One region of the Geobacillus sp. PK12 genome, then DNA from elsewhere that is predicted to be linked to it. Evidence: predicted binding sites of a transcription regulator. Region 1 holds the regulator's gene; the other holds the start of a gene.
The links. The regulator Rex, encoded in region 1, represses fermentation and respiration genes when NADH is low (regulators of the CRP and FNR family bind a similar motif). The targets are predictions, from matches to a motif close to TTGTGAAATATTTCACAA.
Positions count from the first base shown of each region.

Region 2: the regulator Rex is predicted to act here: its motif matches at 1,101-1,118, upstream of ETR37_RS00495 (cytochrome ubiquinol oxidase subunit I).

Region 1 is NZ_SDKL01000069.1:3,194-8,488, forward strand. Features, by position in the region: gene ETR37_RS17125 (ABC-F family ATP-binding cassette domain-containing protein) at 21-1,946, opposite strand; gene moaC (cyclic pyranopterin monophosphate synthase MoaC) at 2,043-2,531, shown strand; gene ETR37_RS17135 (redox-sensing transcriptional repressor Rex) at 2,547-3,188, shown strand; gene tatA (twin-arginine translocase TatA/TatE family subunit) at 3,206-3,358, shown strand; gene tatC (twin-arginine translocase subunit TatC) at 3,379-4,119, shown strand; gene ETR37_RS17150 (YdiK family protein) at 4,305-4,484, opposite strand; gene ETR37_RS17155 (CPBP family intramembrane glutamic endopeptidase) at 4,481-5,215, opposite strand.
Region 2 is NZ_SDKL01000002.1:19,260-24,554, forward strand. Features, by position in the region: gene ETR37_RS00485 (hypothetical protein) at 1-191, opposite strand, end outside; partial or broken gene ETR37_RS00490 (SpoVR family protein) at 415-1,053, shown strand; gene ETR37_RS00495 (cytochrome ubiquinol oxidase subunit I) at 1,337-2,674, shown strand; gene ETR37_RS00500 (cytochrome d ubiquinol oxidase subunit II) at 2,671-3,699, shown strand; gene cydS (cytochrome bd oxidase small subunit CydS family protein) at 3,699-3,800, shown strand; gene ETR37_RS00505 (hypothetical protein) at 3,884-4,174, shown strand; guanidine-I (ykkC/yxkD leader) riboswitch at 4,283-4,386, shown strand; gene ETR37_RS00510 (DMT family transporter) at 4,445-4,765, shown strand; gene ETR37_RS00515 (YkvA family protein) at 5,099-5,295, shown strand, end outside.

The sequences.
Region 1 (5,295 bases):
AACTAGAGGCGGGTTGTCGGTTATAGTGAAGTATAAAGCTGTTCCCATTCGGCCAATAACGTTTCGACTCGCTGCTTCCGCTCGTCGTTTTCTTGCGTCAATCGTTGCATCGTCTCATAGTCGCCGTAAACGGATGGATCACAAAGTTTTTGCTCGATCTCAGCGATTTGTGCTTCAAGCGCTGCAATCTCGGCTTCGATTTCATCCAAGCGGCGTTGGCGCTGGCGCCGTCGTTTTTTTTCCTCTTTTTCTTGCTCGTATGTCGTTTTGGCAGAATCACTTGCCGTTTCTGTCGGGCGGACGTTCAGGAGCGCCAATTCGCGCATTTCTTCTTTTTTGGCGATGTAGTAATCATAGTCGCCTAAGTATTCCGTTAGGCCTCCGCTGGAAAGTTCAAACACCTTTGTTGCGATTCGGTTGATGAAATAGCGGTCGTGGGAAACGAACAAAATCGTTCCCGGGTAGTCGATGAGCGCTTGCTCGAGCACTTCTTTGCTGTCAAGGTCGAGATGGTTTGTCGGTTCGTCCAAAAGAAGGACATTTGCTTTTTGCAGCATCAGCTTGGCGAGCGAAAGGCGTGCTTTCTCCCCGCCGCTTAAAGCGGAGACCGGTTTTAAAACGTCATCGCCGGAAAACAGGAAGTTGCCGAGCACGGTGCGAATTTCTTTTTCCGTCTTTTCGGGGTAGGCGTCCCACAGCTCGTCAAGCACCCGTTTGTTCGATGACAAATCAGCTTGGTCTTGATCGTAATAGCCGATTTGGACGTTTGCGCCGTAGCGGAGCTCTCCTGTTTGGATAGGGAGTTTTCGGGCGATCGCCTTCAGCAATGTCGACTTGCCGATGCCGTTCGGCCCGACTAGGGCGACGCTTTCGCCGCGCGTGATGCGGAAGCTGATTTGGCGGATGATGGGTGCACCGTCGTCATAGCCAACGGCTATGTCTTCAGCGGTGAGCACTTCATAGCCGCTCGGTCGATCGATCGAGAACGAAAAGGAGGCTGATTTTTCATCGCCGACAGGCCGTTCGAGCCGTTCTATTTTTTCCAGTTGCTTTCGCCGGCTTTGCGCCCGTTTGGCCGTCGAGGCACGTGCGATGTTGCGCTGGATGAAGTCTTGGAGTCGGGCGATTTCTTCTTGCTGTTTCTCGTACCGTCTTAACTCTTGTTCGTATTGCTCGGCCCGCAACTCCAAATAGCGGCTGTAGTTGCCGGCATAGTGTTTGAGCGTGGCATTCGACAGTTCGTATACGTCGGTGACGATTTTGTCTAAAAAGTAGCGGTCGTGGGAAACAACCAGGACGGCACCGGGATAGGCTTGCAAGTACTGCTCCAGCCAGGCAAGCGTCTCAAGATCCAAATGGTTCGTCGGCTCGTCCAAAATCAATAAATCCGGCTTGGACAACAGCAATTTCCCAAGGGCAAGCCGCGTCCGCTGTCCGCCGCTTAACGACGAGACCGGCGTTGTTTTATAATCATATGAGGAAAACTGCAGCCCGTGCAAAACGGAGCGGATGTCGGCTTCGTATTGGTAGCCGCCTTGTTCTTTGTATTGTTCTTGCAGCTCGTCATACATTTTCAGCGTTTTTTCATAGCGAGCGGGATCGGCGAGTACGTCCGGGTCGCCGAGTTGCATGCTGAGTTCGGCGAGCTGTTTTTCGAGTCCTAGAAGCGGGGTGAATACCTCAAGCATTTCGTCCCAAATGGAACGCGGCGAGTCGAGCCCGCTGTTTTGCGCCAAATAGCCGATTTTGATATGGTTTGGTTTGATGATTTTGCCGCTGTCGAAAGAGAGTTCACCGGCGATGATTTTCAACAATGTCGATTTTCCCGCTCCGTTGCGGCCGACAAGGGCGATTCGGTCGCGGGACTGTATTTCTAGTTTTATATTCGATAAAATAAGGTCAGCGCCGAAATATTTCGTGAGCCCGTGCACTTGCAAAATGATCATGTCCGTCACCTCGCGAATAGTTTAACGCAAGTCGCGAAAACGGTCAAAGACGAATGATGAAAAATCGTGTATAGTGTATAAATGGAGGAGATTGTATTGTCATCGTTCACTCATTTCAATGAACAAGGGCGCGCGAAAATGGTTGATATTACGCACAAAGAAGATACTGTGCGAGTGGCTGTGGCGCAAACGAGCGTGACTGTCAGCCGGGAAATTTACGAAAAAATGACGAGCAATGCGATCGAGAAAGGGGATGTGCTCGCCGTCGCTCAAGTGGCGGGGGTGATGGCGGCGAAGAAGACAGCTGACCTTATTCCAATGTGTCACCCGCTTATGTTAAAGGGTGTGGACATTGCTTTTGCTTGGGAAAACGATGGAGAAGCGCATAAGCTCGTCATCACGGCAACGGTGAAAACGAAAGGGAGCACAGGAGTGGAAATGGAAGCGCTGACGGCCGCTTCGGTCTGTGCGTTGACAGTGTACGATATGTGCAAGGCGCTTGATAAAGGAATGGTCATCGGTCCGACGTATTTGGTCGAAAAAACGGGCGGGAAGTCTGGCCATTACCGACGGAAAACCGATTAGCTAGGGGATGAGATCATGAGCAACGAACAACCGAAAATTCCGCAGGCAACCGCCAAACGGCTGCCGCTTTACTATCGGTTTTTGAAAAACTTGCACGCTTCCGGCAAGCAACGCGTCTCCTCTGCCGAGTTGAGCGAGGCGGTGAAAGTCGATCCGGCGACGATCCGCCGTGATTTCTCCTATTTTGGCGCGCTTGGCAAAAAGGGATACGGGTATAATGTCAATTATTTGTTGTCGTTTTTCCGCCGGACGCTTGAAGAGGATGAGGTGACCGAAGTCGCCTTGTTTGGCGTCGGCAATTTAGGCACCGCCTTTTTAAACTATAATTTTTCGAAAAACAACAATACGAAAATCGTGATGGCGTTTGATGTCGATGAGCGGAAAGTAGGGACGACAGTCGGCGGGGTGCCGGTCTATCATCTCGATGAGTTGGAGGAGCGGCTTCACGAAAACATCCCGGTCGCCATTTTAACCGTGCCGGCCGCCGCGGCTCAAGCGCTGACCGACCGCCTTGTCGCGCAAGGAATTAAAGGCATTTTAAACTTTACTCCGGCGCGGTTGAACGTGCCGAACCATATTCGCGTCCATCATATCGATTTAGCCATTGAGCTGCAGTCGCTCGTCTATTTTTTGAAAAACTATCCATCGCCATCGTAAAAAGGAGAGAACAACACATGAAATATTTGTTGCTCGTTGCTGTGATTTTGTTGCTGTTTGGCACGAAAAAGCTGCCGGAATTAGGGCGGTCGTTCGGCCAGTCGCTTCGCGAGTTTAAAGACGCCACAAAAGGGCTCGCTGATGACGAAGAAACGAAAACCGACCGATGACAAGGCAGGATGGAGAAACAATGAATGACAAAGAAATGTCGGTGTATGAGCATCTGGGTGAACTGCGAAAACGGCTCATCATCGTGCTCATCTTTTTTGCTGCGGCGCTTGTCGTTAGTTTCTTTTTTGTCGATGATGTCATTTTGTATTTGCAGCGAACGGCCGAGGCGAAGCATTTGACCATGAACGCCTTCCGCCTCACCGATCCGATTAAAGTGTATTTTCAGTTTGCCTTTGTCATCGCGGCTGTACTGTCGGCTCCGGTGCTGTTGTATCAAATTTGGGCGTTTGTCAGCCCCGGTCTGTATGAAAAAGAGCGGAAAGTGACGTTAAGCTATATCCCGGCGTCGATCGTTCTTTTTTTAGCAGGCGTCAGCTTCGCTTATTTCGTCTTGTTTCCGTTTGTCGTTCGATTTATGAGCCGGCTGGCTGACCAACTAGGGGTTCAACAAATGATCGGCATTAATGAATATTTTCAGTTTTTGCTTCAGCTCGTGCTGCCGTTTGGCATCGTGTTTCAGCTGCCGATCGTCGTGTTGTTTTTCACCCGCTTAGGGCTTATTACGCCGCAGCTTCTTGTTCGCATCCGCAAGTATGCGTATTTGGCGCTGCTTATTTTAGCGGCGGTCATTACGCCGCCGGATGTGCTGTCGCAAGTGATCGTCATGATTCCGCTCACCATTTTGTATGAAGGAAGCATTTGGGTGGCGCGCATCGGCTATCGGAAAGCGCAGCGAGCAGCCGAGGAGGAAGGCAAATGAGTGAGGCGGGACGAAAAACATTGAGAGGAAAGCGAGCAAGGCCGGGCCAAACGAAGGGGCCGTCTCAAAAGCCGCAACACAGGACTTTGAGGCCGGCCTCTTGTTTTTTGTTTCCATTTTCACGATATGATCGCCGTCATGAGACTGATGTTCTGGTCCCTTCCCGTCCGAATCACGGGAAGGGGTCAGCGTTTTGAGGCGAAAAGAAGGCGAAGGGCGGTGCCGAAATCAAAGGCAGCGAGCGCCGCTAAAGCGATGGTGGAGACGTTCCAAACCGTTTCATGAGCACTTTCGATGGCCAAATACGTAAACATTGAGCCTAAGACGAAATACGGAAGCGAAAACAGCTGAGGGTTTCGCATCATAGCCAAACCCTCCAAACGGCGAGCGGCAGCTCGGACTGGCGCATCATGTTCTCAATCTCGTCGGCCAACAGCGTCTGCATGGCGACGACGAACGTATTCATGGCGACATGGGCGAAAATCGGCACGAAAATGCGTCCGGTTTTCGCGTATAAAAACGCGAATACCATCCCCATGGACGTGTACAAAAGCAAATGCTCCGGCTCCATATGGACAAGGGCAAACAAGAGCGAACTGACAAGCGCCGCCAACCAAAAGTTGTATTTTTCATAAAGCGAGCCGAAAATGATTTTGCGGAAGATAATCTCCTCCAAAATCGGGCCGATGACGGAGGTGACGACGATAAGCAGCGGCGTCAGGCGGATGATATCGATGATTTGCCTTGTATTTTCCGACCCTGGTTTGATGCCGAGCAACCGCCATTCGATGTTGGCGGCGATGCTTTGCGCCGTGAGCGCCAAAAAGACGCCCAAGACCGCCCACATCCACGAGGAACCAAGCGGCAGCCGCCGCATCATTCGTTCGTTGCGGTCACCGCGGAGCAGCCATAGGATAATGACAAAAGCGAGCAGGAAACTAATGATCGCCCAATACCCGGAAGCCAGTTTGGCGGCTTCGAGGCGGCTTTCCGTTCCTTGGCCGACGCCGAGGGCGCGAAGAAGCGGCACGCCGACAAAGGCGGACAGCTGCATGACGATATACGTGATGATGACGTACCAGTGGTTGCGTTTCAAACCCTCTACCCCTTTTATTTCAAATTATATCCGTATTGTAGCACATGTATGGCGAAAATAGTAAGAAAACTGCATCCTCG
Region 2 (5,295 bases), on a different contig from region 1:
TTGTCTGAAACTTCATTTATATAGAAATTTAAGGTGTTTCCACAATGTGAACATCTGTTTTTGTATCGGTTATTCAATAATTGGATAGTTTTTTGAGCTGCATCTAAAGAAAGTGCCTGAACAACAAATTTATACTTATTATTAGCACAGTTGATATTTCCACAGCCAACAACGATGTTATATCTTGACATCTTGAATACCCCTCTTTTATTTATTATTTACTTTACCTCTTATTTAGAAATATATTCTTCGGTTACATGTATATGAAAACTGATTTTTTGATTAGTTAAAGGTTAGGGGTTTTTGGTATATGGTTTTAAAGAATTTAATTGAGCATACACTAGACGTAATGTATTGTTTAGGTAATTATGAGAAAACAAAAACTATTAAGGTTTTATCGTCTAAGCACCTTAGCTAAACGAAGGTTGGGCGACGTATTGGCATCAGCGCATTTTGCGGGAAATGGACTTAACGAGCGATGAAGCCATTGAATTCGCGAAGTTAAATGCCAACGTTGTGCAGCCGTCGCGCACCGGCATCAATCCGTACTATTTAGGGCTGAAAATTTTTGAGGACATCGAAGAGCGCTGGAACAACCCGACGGAAGAGATGAAAAAATACGGTGTCAAGCCAGGCTCAGGACGGGCGAAAATTTTTGAAGTGCGCGAGCTGGAATCCGATATTTCGTTTTTGCGCAACTATTTGACGAAAGAGCTGATCATGCGGGAAGATATGTACTTATTCCAAAAACAAGGGAAAGATTACAAAATTGTCGACAAGCATTGGGAACATATCCGCGACCAACTCGTCAGCATGCGGGTGAACGGCGGATTCCCGTATATCACGGTCAATGACGGCGATTATATGCGCAACGGAGAGCTGTATTTAAAACATTGGTATGAAGGGATCGAACTCGATCTGAAGTATTTGGAAAAAGTGCTGCCATACATTTATCAGTTGTGGGGCCGTCCGGTCCATATGGAGACGGTTGTTGAAGAGAAGCCGATGTTGTTTACGTATGACGGGAAGACGGTGCATCGGAAGTATTTGTGATCACGAACGGCAGGGGCATCCTGCTTTTTTTGTTTGTCACGGCAGATATGTGAAAAATGTCACAAATTATTCGAATTTGCGATGGATAAGAGCGGGAAGTTTATGGGATAATAAACACAACTGGTTTGTGATGTTTATCACAATTATGTCATGTAGGACTTTACGGAGGGGAATGAACGTGTGGAAACGGCAAGAAACGTGGCTCATATGGATTAGTTTTTTGGCGGCGGCCGCCGTGTTCGTTTCGTTGATGGGACGGCTGTTTTCACAGGGGGGATGAAATATGCGCGAGTATGATTCAGTGTGGCTCAGCCGTGTGCTGACAGAGTTGACGCTGACGTTTCACATCATTTACGCCACGATCGGCGTTGGGATTCCGCTTATGATCGCCATTGCCCAGTGGATTGGGATTCGGAAACATGATATGCATTATATTTTGCTTGCCCGTCGTTGGACGCGCGGCTTTGTCATCACGGTGGCGGTCGGGGTTGTGACCGGAACGGCGATCGGCTTGCAGCTGTCGCTTTTATGGCCGAACTTTATGCAGCTGGCTGGCCAAGTGATCAGCTTGCCGCTGTTTATGGAGACGTTCGCCTTCTTTTTTGAAGCCATTTTTCTCGGGATTTATTTGTATACATGGGACCGATTTGAAAACCAGAAAAAACATTTGCTGTTGCTCATTCCGGTGGCGGTCGGCTCTTCGGCTTCGGCCATGTTTATTACGATGGTGAACGCCTTTATGAACACGCCGCAAGGGTTTGAGATGAAAAACGGCGAGCTCGTCAACATCGACCCGATCGCCGCGATGTTCAATCCGGCCATGCCGACAAAAGTCGCCCACGTGCTGGCGACGGCGTATATGACGTCGGCGTTCGTGCTCGCTTCGATCGCGGCGTGGCATTTATGGAAGGGCAACCGACACGTGTACCATCGCAAGGCGCTTCATTTGACGATGAAAACGGCGCTCATTTTTTCCGTAGCGAGCGCTCTTGTCGGCGACTTGTCAGGCAAGTTTTTGGCCGAATACCAGCCGGAAAAGCTGGCGGCGGCCGAATGGCATTTTGAAACGAGCTCCCACGCGCCGCTCTTGTTATTTGGCACGCTGACGGAGGATGGGGAAGTGAAGTATGCCATTGAAATTCCATATGCGTTAAGCATTTTGGCGCACAACCACCCGGGGGCGGTCGTGACGGGGCTGAACGACATTCCGAAAGATGAGCGCCCGCCGCTTTATATCCACTATTTGTTTGATGCCATGGTGACGATTGGCGTGTTTTTAATGATTTTATCGGCTGCTTATTGGCTTGGATCGATTTTTCGTTGGAAATGGACAGCGAAAAACTGGTTTTTTGGATTGTTGACCGCAGGGGGGCCGTTGTCGATGATCGCGATTGAAGCCGGATGGTACTTGGCGGAAGTCGGCAGGCAGCCATGGATTTTGCGCGGTTATATGAAAACGGCCGAGGCCGCAACATCGTCTGCCCATGTCGATGTGATGCTTGTGTTGTTTTGTGCGTTATACCTCGTATTAGGAATCGCAAGCGTGATCGTCCTTGTCCGTTTGTTTCGCCAAAACCCGATTGAGCGGGAGCTGGCGGAGCGCGGGGAGGTGGCGCCATGACGCTCGAAGTGGTCGGGATTTCGGTGCTATGGCTGTTTTTGTTCGGCTACATTATCGTGGCTTCAATCGACTTCGGAGCTGGGTTTTTCAGCGCCTACAGCCATTGGGCGAACAAACAACATATTTTGCATCGCATCATCCAGCGCTATCTGTCGCCAGTATGGGAAGTGACAAACGTCTTTCTCGTCTTTTTCTTTGTCGGAATCGTCGGCTTTTTCCCGAAAACGGCGTATTATTATGGCTCGGTGTTGCTTGTTCCGGCCAGCATTTCGATTGTTTTGCTCGCCATTCGCGGCTCGTACTATGCGTTTCACACCTACGGAGGGACGGAGCGGAACTGGTATTTGCTTGTTTACGGATTGACAGGCTTGTTGATTCCTGCCTCGCTGTCGATCGTTTTGACGATTTCGGAAGGCGGATTTGTTGAAAAAAACGGCCATGCATTGGCGCTTGATTACGGTGCGTTGGTTGCCAGCCCGCTGTCGTGGAGCGTCGTGTTACTGAGCGTTACAAGCGTCCTTTACATTTCCGCCGTGTTTTTGACGTATTATGCGAACGCGGCCGGGGATGAGCGGGCGCGGGAGCTGCTGCGCCGCTATGCCCTTCTTTGGAGCGGGCCGACGATGTTGTCGGCGCTGCTCATTATTTACCAGCTGCGCTACCATAATCCGGAGCATTACGCCAACTTATGGAAGATGGCATGGATGTTGGCTGTTTCATTTTTGTTTTTTGCCGCTACCGTGTATTGGCTTTGGAAAAAGCAACGGTTCGGCCGGGCGTTTATCGCACTGGTGTGTCAATACGCGTTTGCATTTTATGCGTACGGTATTTCGCATTATCCGTATTTGCTTTACCCGCACTTGACGATTTACGATGGGTTCACCAATGAAACGATGGCGGTGGCGTTAATTGCGGCGTTTATCGCGGGGCTGTTGCTGCTCATCCCGTCTTTGTATTTGTTGATGCGCCTCTTTTTGTTCAATAAAGCGTACGTCAAAGGGAAATGGGAAGGAGGGAAAGGATGATGCAAACGTTTTTGATCATGTATGCGCCGCTGATGATTGTTGCCCTTTCCGTCGTTGCCGCCTTTTGGGCCGGATTGAAAGATGCACGGATCAATGACTGAACGCGATGGAGACAAGGATGCATAGTTTGCCGCCAATCGCTCACACTAGCGGATGACAACGAATCAAGGAAGGGTGGGCGATCATGAAAGAAGTGCTGCAACGTGTAAAAGAACAATTGGAGCAGGCATTTGAAGAGCCGCGTTCGACGAGCCTTGACGGGGCGCTCCATGAGCTTGAACAATTGAAGGCGAGCTCTGGGGAGAAGAAACAAATGATTGAAGACGTCATTCGCGCCGTCACCCATGCGCGCAATGCACGAATGGAGCTGGCCGAGGCTGGAGATGAATCGGCGACGAACGCCTTCGCTGAGGCGTATCGGGCGCTGGATCAAGCGATTGAATCGTACAGCGGCGTCGATAACGACCCGGTGTAAGACGGATGGGGGCCCCCTCGGCCTTCATCTGTCGGAAATACGCGGAAGGCGGATGGATTGCAAGCGTTTGGCTGACGTGTTATACTGATTGGCAGCCAAGTAAATACAGGGAATGTTTTCTAGGGTTCCGCAGCTGCCAGACGGCTGGCCTGTGACCGAGAGAAAACGCGCGGCGCGGCTCGCGTACACGGAGGGACAAAAGCCCGGGAGGAGCATCGTTTCGATCGTTCTCGCGGCTTTTTTATTTTCGCTAAAAAAGGAGGACGGGGCATGGCGTGGGTTTGTTTAATAGTTGCTGGTTTGTTCGAAGTTGTATGGGCGATCGCGCTGAAATATACGAACGGGTTTGCCCGCTTTTGGCCTTCTGTTGTGACGATTGCGGGGATGGCGGCGAGCTTTTACTTTTTATCACTGGCGATAAAAACGTTGCCGATCGGCACCGCCTATGCGGTGTGGACGGGAATCGGAGCGCTCGGGGCGGCCTTGGTCGGCATGTTGTTTTTAAACGAGCCGGTCAACGCGCCGCGGGTGACGTTTTTGCTTTGCATTCTTGTCGGAGTCATTGGTTTGAAGTTTACGGCGGGGCAATAAATTGGATTCATTTCTTGTCAAGAAAAAGAGTTGACAACAGGTATAAATATTGAATATCATGGAAATATAAAAACGAATATAGTTTCTTTTGTTAAAGGGGAGTAGCTTTAACAGCAAAGTCGTCAGTTCAGGGCGCACGCCCTCGGCTTTGTTGGCAACGGCGACGTTGTTAGCGAGACCTTTACCGATGTGGGTAAAGGTCTCTTTTACTTATGAAGGCCTTTACCAAGGATGGTAAAGGCCTTCTTTCATGTCATGAAACAAAAGGGGGGAAGATAATCGTAAAAGAAGATAGGTTCGGCTTCAAAAAGAACAAAAAGCGGAGGGGATGACATGCGCAAATGGTGGAAACGGCTTCGGTTCATCGTCCATGTCCGGCGTTTTCTACCGTTTTTGTTCGAATTTTTCGTTTCTCATGAAGTGCCAATGCGAAAAAAATTGTTTTCCGTCGGTTTGCTGCTTTTGTATATAGCGCTGCCGCTTGACCTCATTCCAGATTGGCTTGCGTTGTTTGGTTTGATCGATGATTT